Regions from separate parts of the Lentzea xerophila genome, predicted to be linked through region 1. Evidence: riboswitches for the same ligand, from Rfam matches in the RefSeq annotation. Region 1 holds a riboswitch; each other region holds the start of a gene.
The links. A riboswitch is a leader RNA that binds a small molecule or an ion and turns the genes downstream of it on or off. The one in region 1 is predicted to bind cobalamin.

Region 1 (5,894 bases):
CCTGGTGCGGCGCCGCGTTCGTGAGCGTGTCGACCAGGTGCAGGCCGCTTCCGTCCACTTTGGACGAGCGGACGATCCGGCCGGTGCGGGCGCGTGCCCTGGAACGCTTGCCCGGTGCGCCTTCGCCGACTCCGGGGACCTCCAGCAGCCGTGCCTTGAACGCGGGAGAGGGTTCCGGTGCCGGACGGTCGTTCGGCGCGTTCCCGTTGCCCTTCGGGCCTTCCTGCGGTTCGGGCAGCTCGCCGCCACCGGGCCCGTCGTCGTCAGGGCCCTCGGGAGGAGGCTCCTCCGCGTGCTCGGCCGCCTGGCGCATGGCGTCCTCGAGCTGCTGCTCCTCGATGCCGGGCTCGTCGAACGGGTCGCGGCGGCGCCGGTGCGGCAGGGCGAGCCGGACCGCGGTCTCGACGTCGGCCTCCGCGACGCTGTCCGCTCCCCGCCACGCCGCATGGGCGGTGGCGGCACGGGCGACGACGAGGTCCGCGCGCATGCCGTCGACCTCGAAAGCCGCGCAGACGGCGGCGATCCGGCGCAGCTCACCGTCCGGAAGGGACACTCCGGGCAGCCTCCGCTTCGCCTCGGCGATCCGCTGCCGGAGCTTGACGTCCTCTTCCTCCCACTTCGCCGCGAACGTCACGGGGTCGGCCTCGTACGCGAGCCGGCGCCTGATCACCTCGGTGCGGATGCCCACGTCCCGCGCCGCCTTCACCGCCACGGTCAGCCCGAACCGGTCGAGCAGCTGCGGCCGGAGCTCGCCCTCCTCGGGGTTCATGGTGCCGACCAGCAGGAACTGCGATGGGTGCGAGACCGACACGCCCTCGCGTTCGACGTGCGCCCGTCCCATCGCGGCGGCGTCGAGCAGCAGGTCGACCAGGTGGTCGTGCAGCAGGTTGACCTCGTCGACGTAGAGCACGCCGCGGTGCGCCGCGGCGAGCAACCCCGGCTGGAACGCCCGGACGCCCTCGGTCAGCGCCTTCTCGAGGTCGAGCGACCCGACCAGCCGGTCCTCGGTGGCACCGACGGGCAGCTCGACGAGCTTCGCCGGCCTCCGTTCACCACCTTCGTGCGGCGCGTCGGGGCAGTCCGTGCTGCCGGGCACGCAGCCGAAGCGGCACCCCGCGGAGACGTCCAGTTCAGGCAGGAGCGCGGCCAGGGCACGCACGATGGTCGACTTCGCGGTCCCCTTCTCGCCTCGGACGAGTACGCCGCCGATGCCGGGATGAACGGCGTTCAGCAGCAGGGCGAGCCGGAGGTCGTCATGTCCGACGACAGCCGAAAAGGGGAACATGCTCGGCGAAGTCCTTCCTCGGGTGTCCACGCCCGTGGCCGGTGGGTGAAGAGGGGGACGAGTTCCTGACTCCCGGTTCTTTCCGGACCGGTCACAGTCGCGGGACGGCGCCGGATTCGCACCGGCTTCCTCGCGCTCCCCTCACAGCTCCGCGCATCGTCGCATTTCGCACCCGCCCGTCCAACAGCCAGGTGAGCGACGTCGCGTCAGGAATGCGGTCTGCGCAGTCGCACTAGCGCTGTGAAGTGGACCCGGCAGCCTTCCGGACGGTGGGTGGGCCGGGTTTCGCGCGTTCAGAGCAGGCCGAGAAAATGGGCCCAGGCCTCCCGCACCTCGTCCGCCGTCCACTCCAGCGCGGGCTCGGCGACCGTGATCTCGGTCTTGGCGAGCATCCCGTCCCGCCAGAAGGTGCCGAGGAACTCGCCGCTGGCCGCGGTGAGCTTCGCCGGGTCGCCGGGCAGGTGCAGCGCGAACTGGTGGGTGTGCGGCTCGGGCAGGCCCATCGCGTCGGCCACCACCTTGGCGTGCTCGACGTACGCGCCCAACCGGGGCAGCACGGTGTCCAGGCCGTGCACCGCGGAGAGCGCCGCCGGCCACTGCTGGAACAGCATGCCGCCGTACCGGTGCCGCCACACGCGTGCCTGGTCGACGAAGTCCTGGGTGCCGGCGAGCGCCGCACCGGAGATGCCCTCCAGCGACTTGTAGAACGACACGTAGACGGAGTCGAACAGGCCGGCGATCTCTTCGAGCGGCTTGCCCAGGCCGTAGGTGCTCTCCCACAGCCGCGCGCCGTCGAGGTGCACCACCGCGTCCCGCTCACGGGCCAGGTCGACGGTGGCGACCAGCTCGTCCCAGGCCGGCAGGACGAAGCCGGCCTCGCGGTCCGGCACCTCCAGCAGCAGCGTCCCGAACGGCTCGGGGCAGGTGGCGACCTCGGAGTCACGCACCCTGATCGGGCGGAGGCCGGACAGCACGGTCAGCGCGTCGTCCTCGTGGTTGAGCGGGTGCGCCTGCGGGTGCATCGCGACGATCGGGTTGTGGGTGCGGTCGGCCCAGCAGCGCAAAGCGATCTGCTGCGCCATGGTTCCCGTCGGCACGAACAGCGCTGCCTCGGTGCCGAGCAGCTGGGCCACGCGGGTCTCCAGCGCACCCACCGGGCCGCCGTCGCCGTAGCGGTCGGGGTCGACGTCCGGCACGGGGCCGAGCGACTCCAGCAGCGTCTTCTTGCGGACTCCGGACAGCCGGCGGTTCATCACCCCGGCATCAAACCTCAGGTCAGCGGCTCACTGCCACCGACTTCGGCGCGCGGAACGACAGGAGCTGAAGCCACGAAGGCTCGTCACCGACCAGGTGCAGCGACGGCTCGTGCTCGGCGACGGTTCGCAAGGTCACCGCGGCTTCCAGGCGCGCCAGTCCCGCGCCCAGGCAGAAGTGCCGGCCGTAGCCGAACGCCAGGTGCCGCGGGTCGGTTTCCTTGCCGCTCAACAACAACACGAGCTCCGCACCGGCGGGCACGCGCACACCGGACAGCACGACCTCACGCGCGGTCAGCCGCCGCCAGGTCACCACCGGTGTCTCGGTCCGCAGCACGTCCTCGACGAACGACTCGGCGACTCCGGGCAACGGCAGCCGCGCCCACAACTCGCGATTCTGCAACGCGCGGCGCAACGCCGTGGACAACAACTGAGTCGTCGTCTCCTGGCCCGCGATCAGCAGGAAGTAGCAGAGTCCGGCGGAGTCCTCAGCGGACACACCGGCGTCGGCCAAGGCGCAGAACAGCTCGCCGTCCCGCGCGTGGTAGCGCTTGACCAGCCACTGGTGGAAGTCGCCGACGTCGTCGACCAGCTCCATCTGGCGCTCGCGGGAGATGTCGCCCCAGAAGAACTCCAGCGAACCCGAGCTCCAGCGCTTCAGCGTCGGGATGTCGACGTTCTCCAGCCCGAGGAGCTCCATCAGCACGATGGCGGGCAGGTCCCACGCGAGCGAGCGCACGAGATCTGAGCCACCCAGCCGTTCCAAAACGAGGGACCGGATGCGAGGCTCCGCAGCGGCGACGCGGACCGGCGTGAAGAACGACGCGACCAGGCGGCGCAGGTGGGCGTGCGACGAGGAGCCGTTGTTCGCGAGCGTCGGCGGCAACGAGAAGCGGGCCCTCACCAGGGAGCGCAACGCGGCGGGCGCGACCGGGGTGACGGCGGTCAGTGCGTTGTCGGGCAGGAACGTCACGGGATCGGCAAGGATCGCGCGCACGTCGTCGTAGGCGGACACCACCCAGCGGCCGTCGGCGAACTGCACCGGCGAGGTGAGTTCGGCGCGCGTGAAGGTGAACAGGTCCACGAGCGGCACGCTAGCGGGCGGATGGGAGACTCAGGCGGTGACCGTGAGCACAACCGAGGTGATTTCCACTGGTGGTGAGTCGACGTTCGACTGGATCGACGTCCGCTCCCAAGCGCGGGCCAAGGCCGGTCTGACCCGGCGCGTGAGGCCGCGCACGGCGGACTCGACGGACCTCGACCTCGCGAGCAACGACTACCTCGGGCTCGCCAGGGACAAGCGCGTCGCGGGTGCCGCGGCCGCCGCCACGCTCAAGTGGGGTGCGGGCTCGACGGGATCGCGCCTGGTCACCGGTTCGACGGAGCTGCACAACGAGCTGGAGTACGAGCTCGCGAACTTCTGCGGCGCGCAGTCGGCGCTGGTGTTCAGCAGCGGGTACATGGCGAACCTCGGCGCGGTCACGGCGCTGACCGGTCCCGGCACGGCGATCGTGGCGGACCAGCACATCCACGCCTCGCTGATCGACGGCACGCGCCTGTCGAAGGCCGACGTGGTCGTCGCGGACCACTGTGACGTGCGCAAGGTCCGGCACGCGCTGGAGACCCGCGGCAAGCGGCGCGCGATCGTCGTCACGGACTCGGTGTTCAGCGTCGACGGCGACATCGCACCGCTCGCCGAACTGCACGAGGCCTGCCGTGCGACCGGCGCCGCACTGGTCGTCGACGACGCGCACGGTCTCGGCGTCGTCGGGCCGGGTGGCCGGGGCGCGGTCGCCGAGGCGGGCATCATCAGGGCGCCGGACGTGATCACCACGCTCACACTGAGCAAGTCGCTCGGCGCTCAGGGCGGCGCCGTGCTCGGCCCGAGCCGGGTGATCAGGCACCTGATCGACACCGCGCGCCCGTTCATCTTCGACACCGGCCTCGCGCCGAGCAGCGCGGCGGCGGCCCTCGCGGCCATCAGGATCCTGCGCGAGGAGCCGGACCGTCCCGAACGCGCGCTGACCGTCGCGCACGACCTGAGCAACCGCCTGAAGGAAGCCGGGTTCCAGGCCAGCACGCCCACCGCCGCCGTCGTCAGCGTGCGGGCACCGGGCCCGGAGCAGGCGTTCGAGTGGGCCGAGGCCTGCCGCGCGAGCGGTGTGCTCGTCGGGTGCTTCCGGCCGCCGTCGGTGCCGGACCAGATCAGCAGGCTGCGGCTCACCGCGCGTGCAGATCTGACCGAGGCCGACATCGCGCGCGCGGTACGCGTGATCAGGGAGAGCGCCGCATCCGCAGGTGTGGAATCCCGTCCTCGATGAACTCGGCGCCCTCGGCGACGAAACCGAACGACGCGTAGAAGTCCGCGACGTACGTCTGCGCGTCCAGCACACACGACGTGGTGCCCACGTCCGCGAGCACGGCCTCCATGAGCCGGCGGCTGTAGCCGCGGCCGCGGGCCATGCGCGCGGTGACGACGCGCCCGATCCGGAACGTGCCGCCGGGCTCCTCCAGCAGCCGCAGGTACGCGAGCGGATCGTGCGATCCCTCGGCCTCCAGCCAGAAGTGCCGGGTCCCCTGCTCGAGGTCGCGGCCGTCCACGTCGCAGTAGACGCAGTTCTGCTCGACGACGAAGACGTCCTGCCGCAGCCGCAGGATCGCGTAGAGCTGGGCGGGGCTCAGGTCGAGGCCCCACTGCCGGCGCAGGGTGGCGGGAAACTGTGTGGTTCGCACCGGTCCTTGGATATCAGAAGCCCAGCGTCTGCCGGTAGTGCGCGAGCCGGGTGTAGACACCGGGTTCTTCCGGCCGCGCGCAGCCACGACCGAACGACACGACGCCCGCGAGCCGGCCGCGCACCACGAGCGGCCCGCCCGAGTCGCCGGTGCACGCGTCCCGGCCGCCGCGCCCGGCGCACAGCATGGCGCCCTGCCGGTAGTCCGGCTCCTTGAGCAGGCACTCCTCGTCGGACAGGATCGGCACCGTCACCTTGCGCAGCGTCATCGCGGGCGGGGTGTTCTCCGCGGTGCGGCCCCAGCCGAGCACCACGCCCTCGCCACCGGCCTCGCCGAGCGCGATCGTCCGGTACGGCAGCGTTCGCGCGAGGGTCAGGACCGCCACGTCGTCGCCCTTGGTGACCTCGACGTAGCCGGGGTGCCGCCAGACACCGGCGACCGCCGCCTCGACGCCCTCGTCCTTCACCCGGAGGTCCGTGCGGCCGGCGACGACGCGGAACTGCTCGGCCGGGCGCTGGTCCTTGCCGATCACGCCCTTCTTCGTCACGCAGTGCGCGGCGGTCATGACCTTGTCCGGGGCGACGAGCGCGCCACCGCAGACCAGCTGACCGTCCGTGGTGGTG
Region 2 (5,894 bases), 180 kb from region 1:
TGGTGGGGTGGGCGACCACGTGTGCGGTGACGTGGAAGACCTTGGCGATGAGCTCGGGCACGAGGACTTCCTCCGGCGTGCCGGACGCGACGATGCGGCCCTCGTCGAGGACGTAGAGACGGTCGCAGTAGGACGCGGCGAGGTTCAGGTCGTGCAGGACGGTGATGATCGTGACGCCGAGTCCGCGCGCCAGGGCCAGGACGTCGAGCTGGTGGCGGATGTCGAGGTGGTTGGTCGGCTCGTCCAGGACGAGCACGCGCGGTTGCTGGGCGATCGCGCGTGCGATCAGGACGCGCTGGCGTTCACCGCCGGAGAGGCTGAGGAAGCTGCGGGACGCGAGGTGCGCGACGTCCACTGTGGCCAGTGCGTCGGACACCACGCGCGCGTCCCGCGCGGGGTCCCGGTCGTGCGGCAGCCTGCCCATCTCCACGACCTCGGCTACCGTGAAGTCGAACTCGACCTGCGACTCCTGGGTCAGCGCGGCGAGGTCGCGGGCGACGTCGTGTCGCTTGTGGACGCTCTCGCCGTCGAGCAGGACGGTGCCCGCGTCCGGTTTCAGAGCGCGGTAGACGCAGCGCAACGTCGTCGACTTGCCGCTGCCGTTCGGGCCGACGATGCCGACCACCTCGTTCGAGGCGTGCAGCGTGATGCCGGAGACGATGTCCCGGACGGTGACCCCGGTGAGCTCGACGCGCATCAGCGGCCTCCGAAGACGTAGGACCTGCGACGCATCAGGAAGATGAAGCACGGCACGCCGAGCGCGGCCGTGATGACGCCGAGCGGCAGCTCTTCCGGTGCGGCGAGCATCCGCGCGGCCACGTCCACCCAGACGAGGAACGAAGCGCCGGCGAGCGGTGCCAGGGCGAGGACCTTGCGGTGGTCGGCACCCACGACCATGCGTGTGAGGTGCGGCAGCATCAGCCCGACGAAGCCGACGGCGCCGCTGACCGCCACCAGCACGCCGGTCATGGCCGCGGTGACGATGAACAGGTGCGTGCGGAACCGGTTGACCGCCACGCCGAGGGTCGTCGCGGTCTCGTCGCCCATCGCCATCGCGTTGAGCTGACGCGCCCTGGTGGTCAGGTAGACGATGCCGGCCGCGGTCACGACGGTGGCGACGGGCAACGACTGCCAGTTCGCCCCGCCGAGGCTGCCGAGCAACCAGAACATCGCCGCCCGCGCCGCCTCACCGCGCGGTGCCTGGAACACCAGCAGCATCGCCACGGCCGAGAACCCGTACGCCAGCGCCGTCCCGGTGAGCACCAGCCGCAACGGAGTCAGCCCCCGGCTCGTCCGCGCGGTGATGTAGACCAGCGCGGTGGCACCGAGGCCGGTCAGGAAGGCACCGGTCGAGAGCGCGAAGACGCCGAGCTCGGACAGGATGCCCAGCGTCGCCACGGCCGTCGCGCCGACGCTCGCGCCCGACGAGATGCCGAGGACGTACGGGTCGGCCAGTGCGTTGCGGACCATCGCCTGGATCGCCACGCCGACGGCGCTGAGCCCCGCGCCGACGACGGCGGCCAGCAGGACTCGGGGCAGCCGGATGTCCCAGACGATGTGGTACTGCCCGGCGAGGCCGGCGGGAACCGTGCCGCCGGTGATCGCCTCCCAGAGCAGTTCGACGGTGACGTCGAACGGAACGGAGACGGGGCCGAGCGCGACGCCCGCGACGATGCTCACGGCGAGCACGCCGACGAGCGCGCTGATCCTGAAGATCACTGATGCCCTTCCCGCAGTCCACGGCAGGAGTTGGTTCCTCGGTCCACCGTGAGCGGGTGTTCGGGCTCGTCCCTGGTCGGGGACCTACCGTTGCGGGTCAGCGCCGGACTTCGACCGGACTTCCCCCACGCACGACTTCGGTGACCCTACCTGCGAAAACAGAAAATCCGAAAATCTTCTGGGTGTGATGTCGATCCGGTGTGCGGCCCGTTCGACCTGTGGGTGTCAGCGAGCAGGACGAGAACAGGGAGACACACCGTGAAGTTCATGATGATCTGGCGCGCCACCGACGAGGCCTTCGCGAACATGGGCGAGTTCGACTTCGACAAGATGCTGGAGACGGTCGGCCGGTACAACGAGGAGATGATCCGCGCCGGCGTGCTACTGGCCGCCGAGGGCCTCGCGGACCCGTCCGAGGGCGTCATCGTCGACTTCGCCTCCGAGCCCCCGGTCGTCACGGACGGGCCGTACGGCGAGACCAAGGAGCTGTTCAACGGCTTCTACATCATCAACGTCGCCTCGATCGAGGAGGCGGTGGAGTGGGCCAAGCGTGCCCCGATGACCGGTCCCGGCTTCAAGACCGAGATCCGCCGGGTGCCGACGATCGACGAGTTCCCGCAGGACAACGAGTGGATCCAGAAGGAGCGCGCGTGGCGTGAGGCCACCGGCCAGCTCTGATCGGCGCCGGAACGCCGAAGCCCGGCCGGGATCTTCCGGCCGGGCTTCAAAACGTCTGGCAGAGAAACTCAGCCCGTGCGCACGTTCGACGACACGAGAGCCGCGAGCCTGTCACCGATCGCGTAGGTCGCGCCCGGCGACTGGTGGTCGCGGGTCGCCAGGTCGAACGCCACGGAGGCCTCGATCCGGCGCGCCGACTCGTGCTCACCGAGGTGGTCGAGCAGCAACGCGACCGACAGCACGGCGGCCGTCGGGTCGGCGATGCCCTGGCCCGCGATGTCCGGAGCCGAACCGTGCACCGGCTCGAACATCGAGGGGTTGCGACGGGTCACGTCCATGTTCCCCGACGCGGCCAGGCCGATGCCGCCCGTGACGGCGGCGGCGAGGTCGGTCAGGATGTCGCCGAACAGGTTGTCCGTCACGATCACGTCGTAGCGGCCCGGATCGGTGACCAGGTGGATGGTCGCCGCGTCCACGTGCTGGTAGGCCACGGTGACGTCCGGGTGCTGCAACGAGACCTCCTCGACGACGCGCGACCACAACGAGCCGGCGTGCGTGAGGACGTTCGTCTTGTGCACCAGCGTCAGGTGCCGGCGCGGACGGGCCGACGCACGCGCGAAGGCGTCCCGGACCACGCGCTCGACGCCGAACGAGGTGTTCAGCGAGACTTCGGTGGCGATCTCGTGCGGCGTGTCCTTGCGCAACAGACCGCCGTTGCCCGCGTACGGGCCCTCGGTGCCCTCGCGGACCACCACCATGTCGATCTCCGGCGGGTCCGCGAGCGGGCTGCGGACACCGGGGTAGAGACGAGCCGGGCGGAGGTTCACGTGGTGGTCGAGTTCGAAGCGCAGCCGCAGCAGCAGCCCTCGCTCCAGAATTCCGCTCGGCACCGACGGGTCGCCCACCGCGCCGAGCAGAATCGCGTCGTGCTGGCGAAGCTCACCGAGCACCGACTCGGGCAACAACTCTCCCGTGGCGTGCCAGCGCGCCGCGCCGAGGTCGTAACGAGTGATCTCGGCCGCCGGAACGACCTCGTTGAGGACCTTCAGGGCCTCAGCGATGACCTCGGGCCCGATCCCGTCTCCTGGGATCACTGCGAGCCGCATCCACACACCTCCCAGGTGTCAGTCCCCAATTGGTGGGACTACTTTCCTTTGCGAAAGGCTACCGGCATCGCGGCCACTCGCCGCATGCCGGACACCCCTTAGGGGTTATCTCTCCCGTACTGCGGGACACCCACACGGCCCATTCCCGACTTTCGAGTGTCACTCGACAGCAGTACCGCTGTCCCGTCAAGGGGTGACACCCCCTGCTCACAAAAAGGAACGCGGGGGCCCCGCGTTACCTCTGGGGTAACGCGGGGCCCCCGCGTGACGTCAGGAAACGTCGGAGGAGAGGGTGGGTTAGTGGGCTGAGGCCCGGCCGGAAGAGCGGACCGTGACGACCGTGGCGCGATCGCCGTCGGCGTTGTGGTGGTTGAGGACCAGCAGGCCCTCGGACTTGTCGGCCTTCAGTGCCGCGTCGTCCTTGTTGACCACGAGCGCCGTGCCCGGCTTCGCGAGGTACGACAGCGCCGCGTCGCCGCCGCCCTGCGCCCACAGGCCCGGCTTGAGCGGGTCATAGGACAGCCGGCGGTCGATGACGTCGGTCAGCTTGTTCGCGTTGCCCGGCGCCGGGTAGTAACCCGCGGTGCCGACGGTGTAGGTGATGCGCGAGGTGTCCTTCGCCGGGTCGATGCCCAGTGCCGTCAACAGCACCGGCAGGACCACGACGTTGGTGTCGGACACGTTCGCGTCGACGTCGCCGAACAGGCCGTTGACGCCCTGGATGTCGACCGTGTCACCCGTCCTGAGGTCGACCGTGGTCGCGACCAGCAGGTCGGTGTCGGTGAGGCGGCTCGCGTACGTCTCGAAGTCCGCCGTGCCGTCGCCGTTGGTGTCGATGTCGACGAACGGGATCGTGTTGACGCCGAGGTTGTACCAGTTGCCCCACGTCGCGACACCGAACGCGAGCAACGACTCCTCGGGCCTGCCCTGGGCCTTGGCGAGCGGGGCCGTGGAGGCCGCGCCGACGTAGCGCAGGTCGCCGCCCTTGGCGGTGTCGTTGAGCGCGCAGTTCTCGGTGACGTTGCGGCGGCAGTCGCGCAGCTTCGGCGACCGGGCCTGCAGCTCGAGGACGCTGATCAGCGAGCGGTAGGCCTGCGAGCCCGTGCCCTGGTCGACGCCACGGCCGGTCAGGTTCAGCACGGCCTGCTTGTCGTTGCCCCGGAACTTCAGCGCGGACGCGGTGGTGATGTCCGCGACCGGCTTCGGCGCCGAGTAGACCGACAGGCGCAGCGGCACCGTGGCACCGGCGGTCGGCGTGAGGGTCACGCGACCGGAGGCGTCCGCGATGAACTGGCGCGGCACGTCGAGGTGCGTCGGAGCAACGGTCGAGTCGACCGTCTTGCGCAACGCCTTCGGGTCGTCGATCTTCAGCGTCACCTTGACGCGGGCGACGCCGCGCGGGCTCAGCCTCACCTTGTCCTGCGAGAGCACGTAGCTCACACCGGGGATCGTGGTGGCGGCGGTGTAGCCCAGCTGGTACTCGACGGCCTTCGTCGACTTGTTGACGATCTTGATCGTCTTGGTCTTCGAGACCGGCTTCGAGACCTCGACGACGCCGAAGTTCGCGCTGACGTAGCCGTTGTCGTCCTCGACGTAGGCGAGCACCTGGTTGTCGATCGCGGACTTGCCGTCGACGCGGCCGGTGCCGACCCGGTTGGGCGCGAAGGTCTTGCCGTCCTCCTGCACGTCCGCACCGGCGGTGTTCATGATCGAGGCCTTGACCTCTTCCAGCGTCCAGTCCGGGTGCGTCTGGCGGACCAGGGCGGCGATGCCGGCCACGTGCGGGGCCGCCATCGACGTACCGGAGATCACCGAGCGGTCGTTGCCGGAACCGACGGCGGTCGACGAGATCGTGTCACCGGGGGCCGCGACGTCCGGCTTGATGGACTGGCCACGCGTGCCACGGCTGGTGAACGCGCTCGGGGTGTCCGAAATGGACTGGTCGTACGTCGGCGTCGAGGTCCGCAGGTCGCCCGCGAGGGTGACGGTCAGCGTGCCCGCGTCCAGCGCCGGGCGCACCTGGGCGGTGGCATCACCGGTGAACTGGAACATCGGGATGGCCGCGTTGCCCGCGATGCCCGCCGCGAAGTTGTTCAGCGTGGACGACAGCAGCACGCCCTGGCCGCCCGCCGCCTGCACGTTGTTGGCCCGGACGCCGGAACCACAGCGGCGCGTGGCGTCGTTGTCGTCCCACTCCAGCCAGACGAACTTGCCCGCGACCGCGTCGGTGATCGCCTGACAGCCGTCGAGGTTGCCCGCCTGCGTCAGCTTCACGACCGGCAGGGTCTTGCGGTAGCCGAGGTAGCCGGTGAAGTTCTGGCTGTACTGACCGGGCTTCAGGCCCTGGCCCGCCACCTCGGCGCCGTCACGCAGCACGTAGGAGTCGCGCAC
Region 3 (5,894 bases), 4.0 Mb from region 1:
GTGGACCCAGTTCGCCGCCGACGTCCTCGACGGCACGCGTGAGATCTCGCCGTGGTCGAGGCTCCAGGTCGCCGAACTGGTGAAGCTGGGGCCCGATCCGCTGGCGTGGCCGGTCGCGGACCGGGCCGGGCTGCCCCAGGCCGTCAAGCTCGGGTCACCACTCCAGTGAGCCACCGTTCTGGTACTCGATGACGCGGGTCTCGAAGAAGTTCTTCTCCTTCTTGAGATCCATCATCTCCGACATCCACGGGAACGGGTTCTCGGTCGTCGCCCACACCGGTTCCAGGCCGAGCTGAGCGCAGCGGCGGTTCGTGATGAACCGCATGTACTGCTCGCACAGCTCGGCGTTGAGGCCCAGGATCCCGTTCGGCATGGTGTCGCGGCCGTAGGCGATCTCCAGTTCGCAGCCCTCGGCGAGCATGGTCCGCACCTCCTTCTGGAACACGTCGCTCCACAGGTGCGGGTTCTCGATCTTGATCTGGTTGATCGCGTCGATGCCGAAGTTCAGGTGGATCGACTCGTCGCGCAGGATGTACTGGTACTGCTCGGCGACGCCGACCATCTTGTTGCGCCGGCCGAGCGACAGGATCTGCGCGAACCCGGTGTAGAACCACATGCCCTCGAAGACCACGTAGAAGGCGACGAGGTCCTTGAGGAACGCCTGGTCCATCTCGGGCGTGCCGGTCCGGAACTCCGGGTCCTCGAGGTGCTGGGTGAACTGCAGCGCCCACGCGGCCTTGTCCGTGATGGACGGGATCTCCCGGTACATGTTGAACAGCTCGCCGTCGTCGAGGCCGAGTGAGGTGCAGATGTACTGGAACGTGTGGGTGTGCACGGCCTCCTCGAAGGCCTGGCGCAGCAGGTACTGGCGGCACTCGGGGTTGGTCAGGTGCCGGTACACCGCGAGCACGATGTTGTTGGCCACCAACGACTCGCTGGTGGCGAAGAAGCCGAGGTTCCGCTTGATCATGCGGCGTTCGTCGTCGGTCAGCCCGTTCTCGGACTTCCATAGGCCGATGTCGGCCTGCATCGAGACCTCGGTCGGCATCCAGTGGTTGTTGCAGCCCGCCAGGTACTTCTCCCACGCCCAGTGGTACTTGAGCGGCAGCAGCTGGTTGACGTCGGCGCGGCAGTTGATCATCGCCTTGTCGTCGACGCTGACGCGTCCGGCCCCGGCGTCGATGATGTTCTCGGTCACTGGCAGGCCTCGCAGTCCGGGTCGGTGACGGAGCAGCTCGGGTCGGCTGCCACGGGGGAGACGGCGTTGAGCCTGCCGTCGGTGCCGCGCAGCGTGGACTTCTCCACGTGCGTAGCGCTCTGCGTGCGCAGGTAGTACGTGGTCTTCAGCCCGCGCAGCCACGCCAGCTGGTAGAGCTCGTCGAGCTTGCGGCCGCTCGGCTGGGAGAGGTACAGGTTCAGCGACTGCGCCTGGTCGATCCACTTCTGCCGGCGTGAACCGGCCTCGACCAGCCACGAGCTGTCGACCTCGAACGCCGTGGCGTACAACGCCTTCAGGTACGGCGGCACCCGGTCGATCGCGCCGAGGCTGCCGTCGTGCAGCTTGAGATCCGAGATCATCCGCTCGTCCCACAACCCGCGCTGCTTGAGCGCCCGCACCAGGTCGGGGTTGATGACGGTGAAGTCGCCGGACATGTTCGACTTCACGTACAGGTTGCGGTAGAGCGGCTCGATCGACTGGTTGACGCCGGTGATGTTCGCGATGGTCGCGGTCGGTGCGATGGCCATGACGTTCGAGTTCCGCATACCGTGCTTGACCTTCTCGCGGACCTCCTGCCAGTCCATCGTGGACTCGCGGTCGACCTCCAGATCATCCTCGCCGCGGCTGCGGGCCAGGATCTCGATCGAGTCGATCGGCAGGATGCCCCGCGACCACAGCGAACCCTCGAACGACGGGTAGGCGCCGCGTTCCCGTGCCAGCTCGGCACTCGCGGAGATCGCGTAGTAGCTGATCTCCTCCATGCTGCGGTCGGCGAACTCGACGGCCTCCTTACTCGCCATCGGGGTACCGAGCGCGAACAGCGCGTCCTGGAAGCCCATCAGGCCCAGCCCGACCGGCCGGTGCCGCAGGTTCGAGTTCCTGGCCTCCGGGATCGTGTAGTAGTTCACGTCGATCACGTTGTCGAGCATGCGCACCGCCGTGCGCACGGTCTTCTCCAGCCGCGCGTGGTCGATGCCGTTCTCGCTGACGTGCCGCGCTAGGTTGACGCTGCCCAGGTTGCAGACCGCGACTTCGTCCACTGTGGTGTTCAGCGTGATCTCGGTGCACAGGTTCGACGAGTGCACGACACCGCTGTGCTGTTGCGGCGAACGCAGGTTGCACGGGTCCTTGAACGTGATCCACGGGTGGCCGGTCTCGAACAGCATGGTCAGCATGCGCCGCCACAGGTCGACGGCCCGCAGCCGGCGGAAGACCTTGATCTCGCCGTTGTCGGCCATCTCCTCGTAGGCGCGGTACTTCTCGGCGAACCGGCTGCCGAACGCGTCGTGCAGGTCCGGCACCTCGTCGGGCGAGAACAGCGTCCACTGGCCGTTCGCGCGGACCCGGCGCAGGAACTCGTCGGGCACCCAGTTCGCGGTGTTCATGTCGTGGGTGCGGCGGCGTTCGTCGCCGGTGTTCTTGCGCAGGTCGAGGAACTCCTCGACGTCGATGTGCCAGGTCTCCAGGTAGGCGCAGACAGCGCCCTTGCGGCGTCCGCCCTGGTTGACCGCGACCGCGGTATCGTTGGCGACCTTCAGGAACGGCACCACGCCCTGCGACTTGCCGTTGGTGCCCTTGATGTGCGCGCCGATCCCGCGCACCGGCGTCCAGTCGTTGCCGAGACCGCCCGCGAACTTGCTGAGCAGCGCGTTGTTGCTGATGCCGTGGAAGATGCCGGCGAGGTCGTCGTCCACGGTGGTGAGGAAGCAGGACGACAGCTGCGGGCGAGTGGTGCCCGAGTTGAACAGCGTCGGTGTCGAGCACATGAAGTCGAACGACGAGAGCAGCTCGTAGAACTCGATCGCGCGGGCGTCGCGGTCGTCCTCCTCCAGGGCGAGACCCATGGCGACACGCATGAAGAACGCCTGCGGCAGCTCGTAGCGACGGCCGTCGAGGTGCAGGAAGTAGCGGTCGTACAGGATCTGCATGCCCAGGAACTGGAAGTCCAGGTCACGTGAGGCGTCCAGCGCCGCACCGAGCCGGACCAGGTCGAAGTCCGCGAGGCGCGGGTCGAGCTGGCCTGCCTCGATGCCGTGGCGGACGAACGAGGCGAAGTACGACGGGTAGCGCTCGGTCATCTCGGCGTGCGACAGCGGGACTCCGCATGCCTCGGTGCGCAGCTTGTCCAGCAGCAACCGGGCGCTGACGTAGGAGTAGTCCGGGTCCTGCTCGACCATCGTGCGCGCGGCCATGATCGGCGCGAGCGCGAGCTCGGCGCCGGTGATGCCGTCGTAGAGGTTGCGCTTGGTCTCGGCCAGAACCGCCTCGGCCGACGCGTTGGGCAGGTCGGCGCAAGCTTCGTTGACGACCCCGGACAGGCGATCCATGGACGTTGGGCGGTCGGGCACGCTCTCTCCTCCGAGATCTGCCCGAGGAAACGCGTGCGCGCGCCAGCGGTCGACACCACTGGTGCACACAGCCGCCCTCCCTCGGGGCACCGTGTCGTGCGCGCAGGCTTGCGCGCACACCAATGGCAGGTCTTCGGACTCGTGGGCGCCGTGCCGAACCTCCTGGTTCGCGCCTACCGGCCGTCGCTTCCCAGGTCTCGCGACCCAGTGCTTCGTTGACGGCTTTCGTTCCCACTCACCGCTGCGGGGCAGTCCCGGATTCCCACCGGGTTCCCTCTTGCCTCACCGGCCCGGTTGAGTCGGGTCGGTGAACCACTGGCGCGGCAGATACTACATGTGGTGGTGGGGTCTGGATCACCACCCAACATGCGCGTGTCGTGGGTTAGGGTCGAGAACGTGGATGATCTTCGGCCTCGGGTCGTCATCGGTGCTCTGGTCAGCGCGGGCCTCGCTGCGGCGTCCCTTTTCACCGGGACGGCGGCGCCCGTGACGAGCGGTGTCCTGGCCGTCGCGGCGGTGCTGGTGATGATCACCATCCGGCGATCAGGGTCGCCCCGAGGGTGATCATCACGGCGGCGATCAGGCCGTCGAGCACCCGCCACGCGCGGGGCTTCGCGAACAGCGGGCTGAGCAGCCGGGCACCGAACCCGAGCGCGACGAACCACAGCACGCTCGCCGTCACCGCGCCGACGCCGAACAGCCACCGGCCGGCCGCGATCGAGCCGAGCAGCAGCAGCGTGTCGAGGTAGACGTGCGGGTTGAGCCACGTGAGCGCGAGCGCGGTCAGCACGGGCCGGCTGGTGATCTCCGAGCCCGCCTGCAGTGTCGAAGAGGTGAACGCCCGGCGCGCCGCCAGGAACCCGTAGCCCAGCAGGAAAAGCCCGCCCACGACGGCGGCGACGGTGATCGCCTGCGGGAAGGCCCGCACGATCGCCCCGAACCCGGCGACGCCCACCGCGACGAGGATCGCGTCCGAGATGGCGCACACGGCGACGACCTTCGCCACCGCGTGTCGCCGAAGTCCCTGGCGCAGCACGAAAGCGTTCTGCGCGCCGATCGCGACGATCAAAGTCAACATGGTGCCGAAGCCGAGCAGCAGGTCAGTCACGTCGTCAACGGTATTGACCCCCTTTTGATGAGACCAGCTACAGATTCTTACGTACCATTAGCACTCGTGATGGATCTGGATCTGGTGCGGACGTTGCTCGCGGTCGTCGACGCGGGCACGTTCGATGCCGCGGCGACAGTGCTGCACGTCACGCCTTCCGCTGTCTCGCAACGCATCAAGGCCTTGGAGCAACGGACGGGCCGCGTGCTGCTGGTCCGGGCGCGTCCGGTGCGGCTGACGCCGTCGGGAGAGGTGCTCGTCCGCTACGGTCGGCAACTGCTGGCCCTCGACCAGGACCTGGACGCGGCGCTCGGGGAGGACGCGGTGGTGCGGGTGCCGATCGCCGTCAACGCCGACTCGCTCGCCACCTGGTTCCTGCCCGCCCTGCAACGGGTCTCGCTGGAGCTCAAGATCTCGTTCGACCTGCACCGCGAGGACCAGGACCACACGACGGCGTTGCTGCGGCAGGGTCTCGTGATGGCGGCGGTGACGTCCTCGCGCGAACCCGTGGCGGGCTGCTCGGTGCGGCGGCTCGGCGATATCCGTTACGCCGCAATGGCTTCACAGTCCTTCATGGACCGATTCGTGGACGGCCCGCTGAAGTCGTGGCTGCCGGACGCGCCGGTCGTGGTGTTCGACCGCAACGACGACCTGCAGGACCGGTTCGTCCGCACCCTGACCCGCGGTCGCGGTGCCGCGGAACACCGCCACTACGTCCCGTCGTCGGAGGTGTACGTGCGGGCGATCGTCGCGGGCCTCGGCTGGGGAATGGTGCCGCCGCAGCAGGTGCAGGAAGGCCTCGTGGACCTCGCGCCCGGCCGCACCATCTCCGTGCCGCTGTACTGGCAGCAGTGGAAACTCGACTCACCGGCGCTGAACGCGGTGGCGGACGCGGTGGCCGCCGAGGCTGTCGTCGCGCTGCGCTGAGCGCCTCCCCGACAGTAGCCTCGGGGCCATGACCGGCGAACCGATGAACCTCAACGAGAAGACCGCGGTCATCTACGGCGCGGGCACGATCGGCGGCGCCATCGCGGAGGCGTTCGTCGCGGCGGGTGCCGAAGTGCACCTCGCCGCCCGCTCCGAGGCCGCGCTGAAGGTGAAGGCCGAAGCGCTGGGAGCCCGGTACGCGGTGGTCGACGCGCTCGACGAGCAGAGCGTCGAACGGCACGCGGCCACGCTCGACCGCATCGACATCTCGGTCAACGTCATCTCCGACAAC

Region 2: linked by a shared signal. The riboswitch ahead of ACRSBM_RS04040 (FecCD family ABC transporter permease) and the one ahead of ACRSBM_RS04975 (putative cobaltochelatase) in region 1 are both predicted to bind cobalamin.
Region 3: linked by a shared signal. The riboswitch ahead of ACRSBM_RS23755 (ribonucleoside-diphosphate reductase subunit alpha) and the one ahead of ACRSBM_RS04975 (putative cobaltochelatase) in region 1 are both predicted to bind cobalamin.

What each region holds. Positions count from the first base shown of each region.
Region 1 covers NZ_CP194934.1:996,840-1,002,733, reverse strand. The annotation lists gene ACRSBM_RS04975 (putative cobaltochelatase) at 1-1,285, opposite strand, end outside; cobalamin riboswitch at 1,325-1,476, opposite strand; gene ACRSBM_RS04970 (threonine aldolase family protein) at 1,579-2,538, opposite strand; gene ACRSBM_RS04965 (hypothetical protein) at 2,561-3,622, opposite strand; gene ACRSBM_RS04960 (8-amino-7-oxononanoate synthase) at 3,660-4,859, shown strand; gene ACRSBM_RS04955 (GNAT family N-acetyltransferase) at 4,813-5,271, opposite strand; gene ACRSBM_RS04950 (serine protease) at 5,285-5,894, opposite strand, start outside.
Region 2 covers NZ_CP194934.1:811,841-817,734, reverse strand. The annotation lists gene ACRSBM_RS04045 (ABC transporter ATP-binding protein) at 1-697, opposite strand, end outside; gene ACRSBM_RS04040 (FecCD family ABC transporter permease) at 697-1,719, opposite strand; cobalamin riboswitch at 1,756-1,883, opposite strand; gene ACRSBM_RS04035 (YciI family protein) at 1,978-2,397, shown strand; gene ACRSBM_RS04030 (3-isopropylmalate dehydrogenase) at 2,466-3,503, opposite strand; gene ACRSBM_RS04025 (S8 family serine peptidase) at 3,801-5,894, opposite strand, start outside.
Region 3 covers NZ_CP194934.1:4,967,194-4,973,087, reverse strand. The annotation lists gene idi (isopentenyl-diphosphate Delta-isomerase) at 1-169, shown strand, start outside; gene ACRSBM_RS23760 (ribonucleotide-diphosphate reductase subunit beta) at 155-1,141, opposite strand; gene ACRSBM_RS23755 (ribonucleoside-diphosphate reductase subunit alpha) at 1,195-3,546, opposite strand; cobalamin riboswitch at 3,675-3,899, opposite strand; gene ACRSBM_RS23750 (LysE/ArgO family amino acid transporter) at 4,097-4,645, opposite strand; gene ACRSBM_RS23745 (LysR family transcriptional regulator ArgP) at 4,745-5,602, shown strand; gene ACRSBM_RS23740 (SDR family NAD(P)-dependent oxidoreductase) at 5,631-5,894, shown strand, end outside.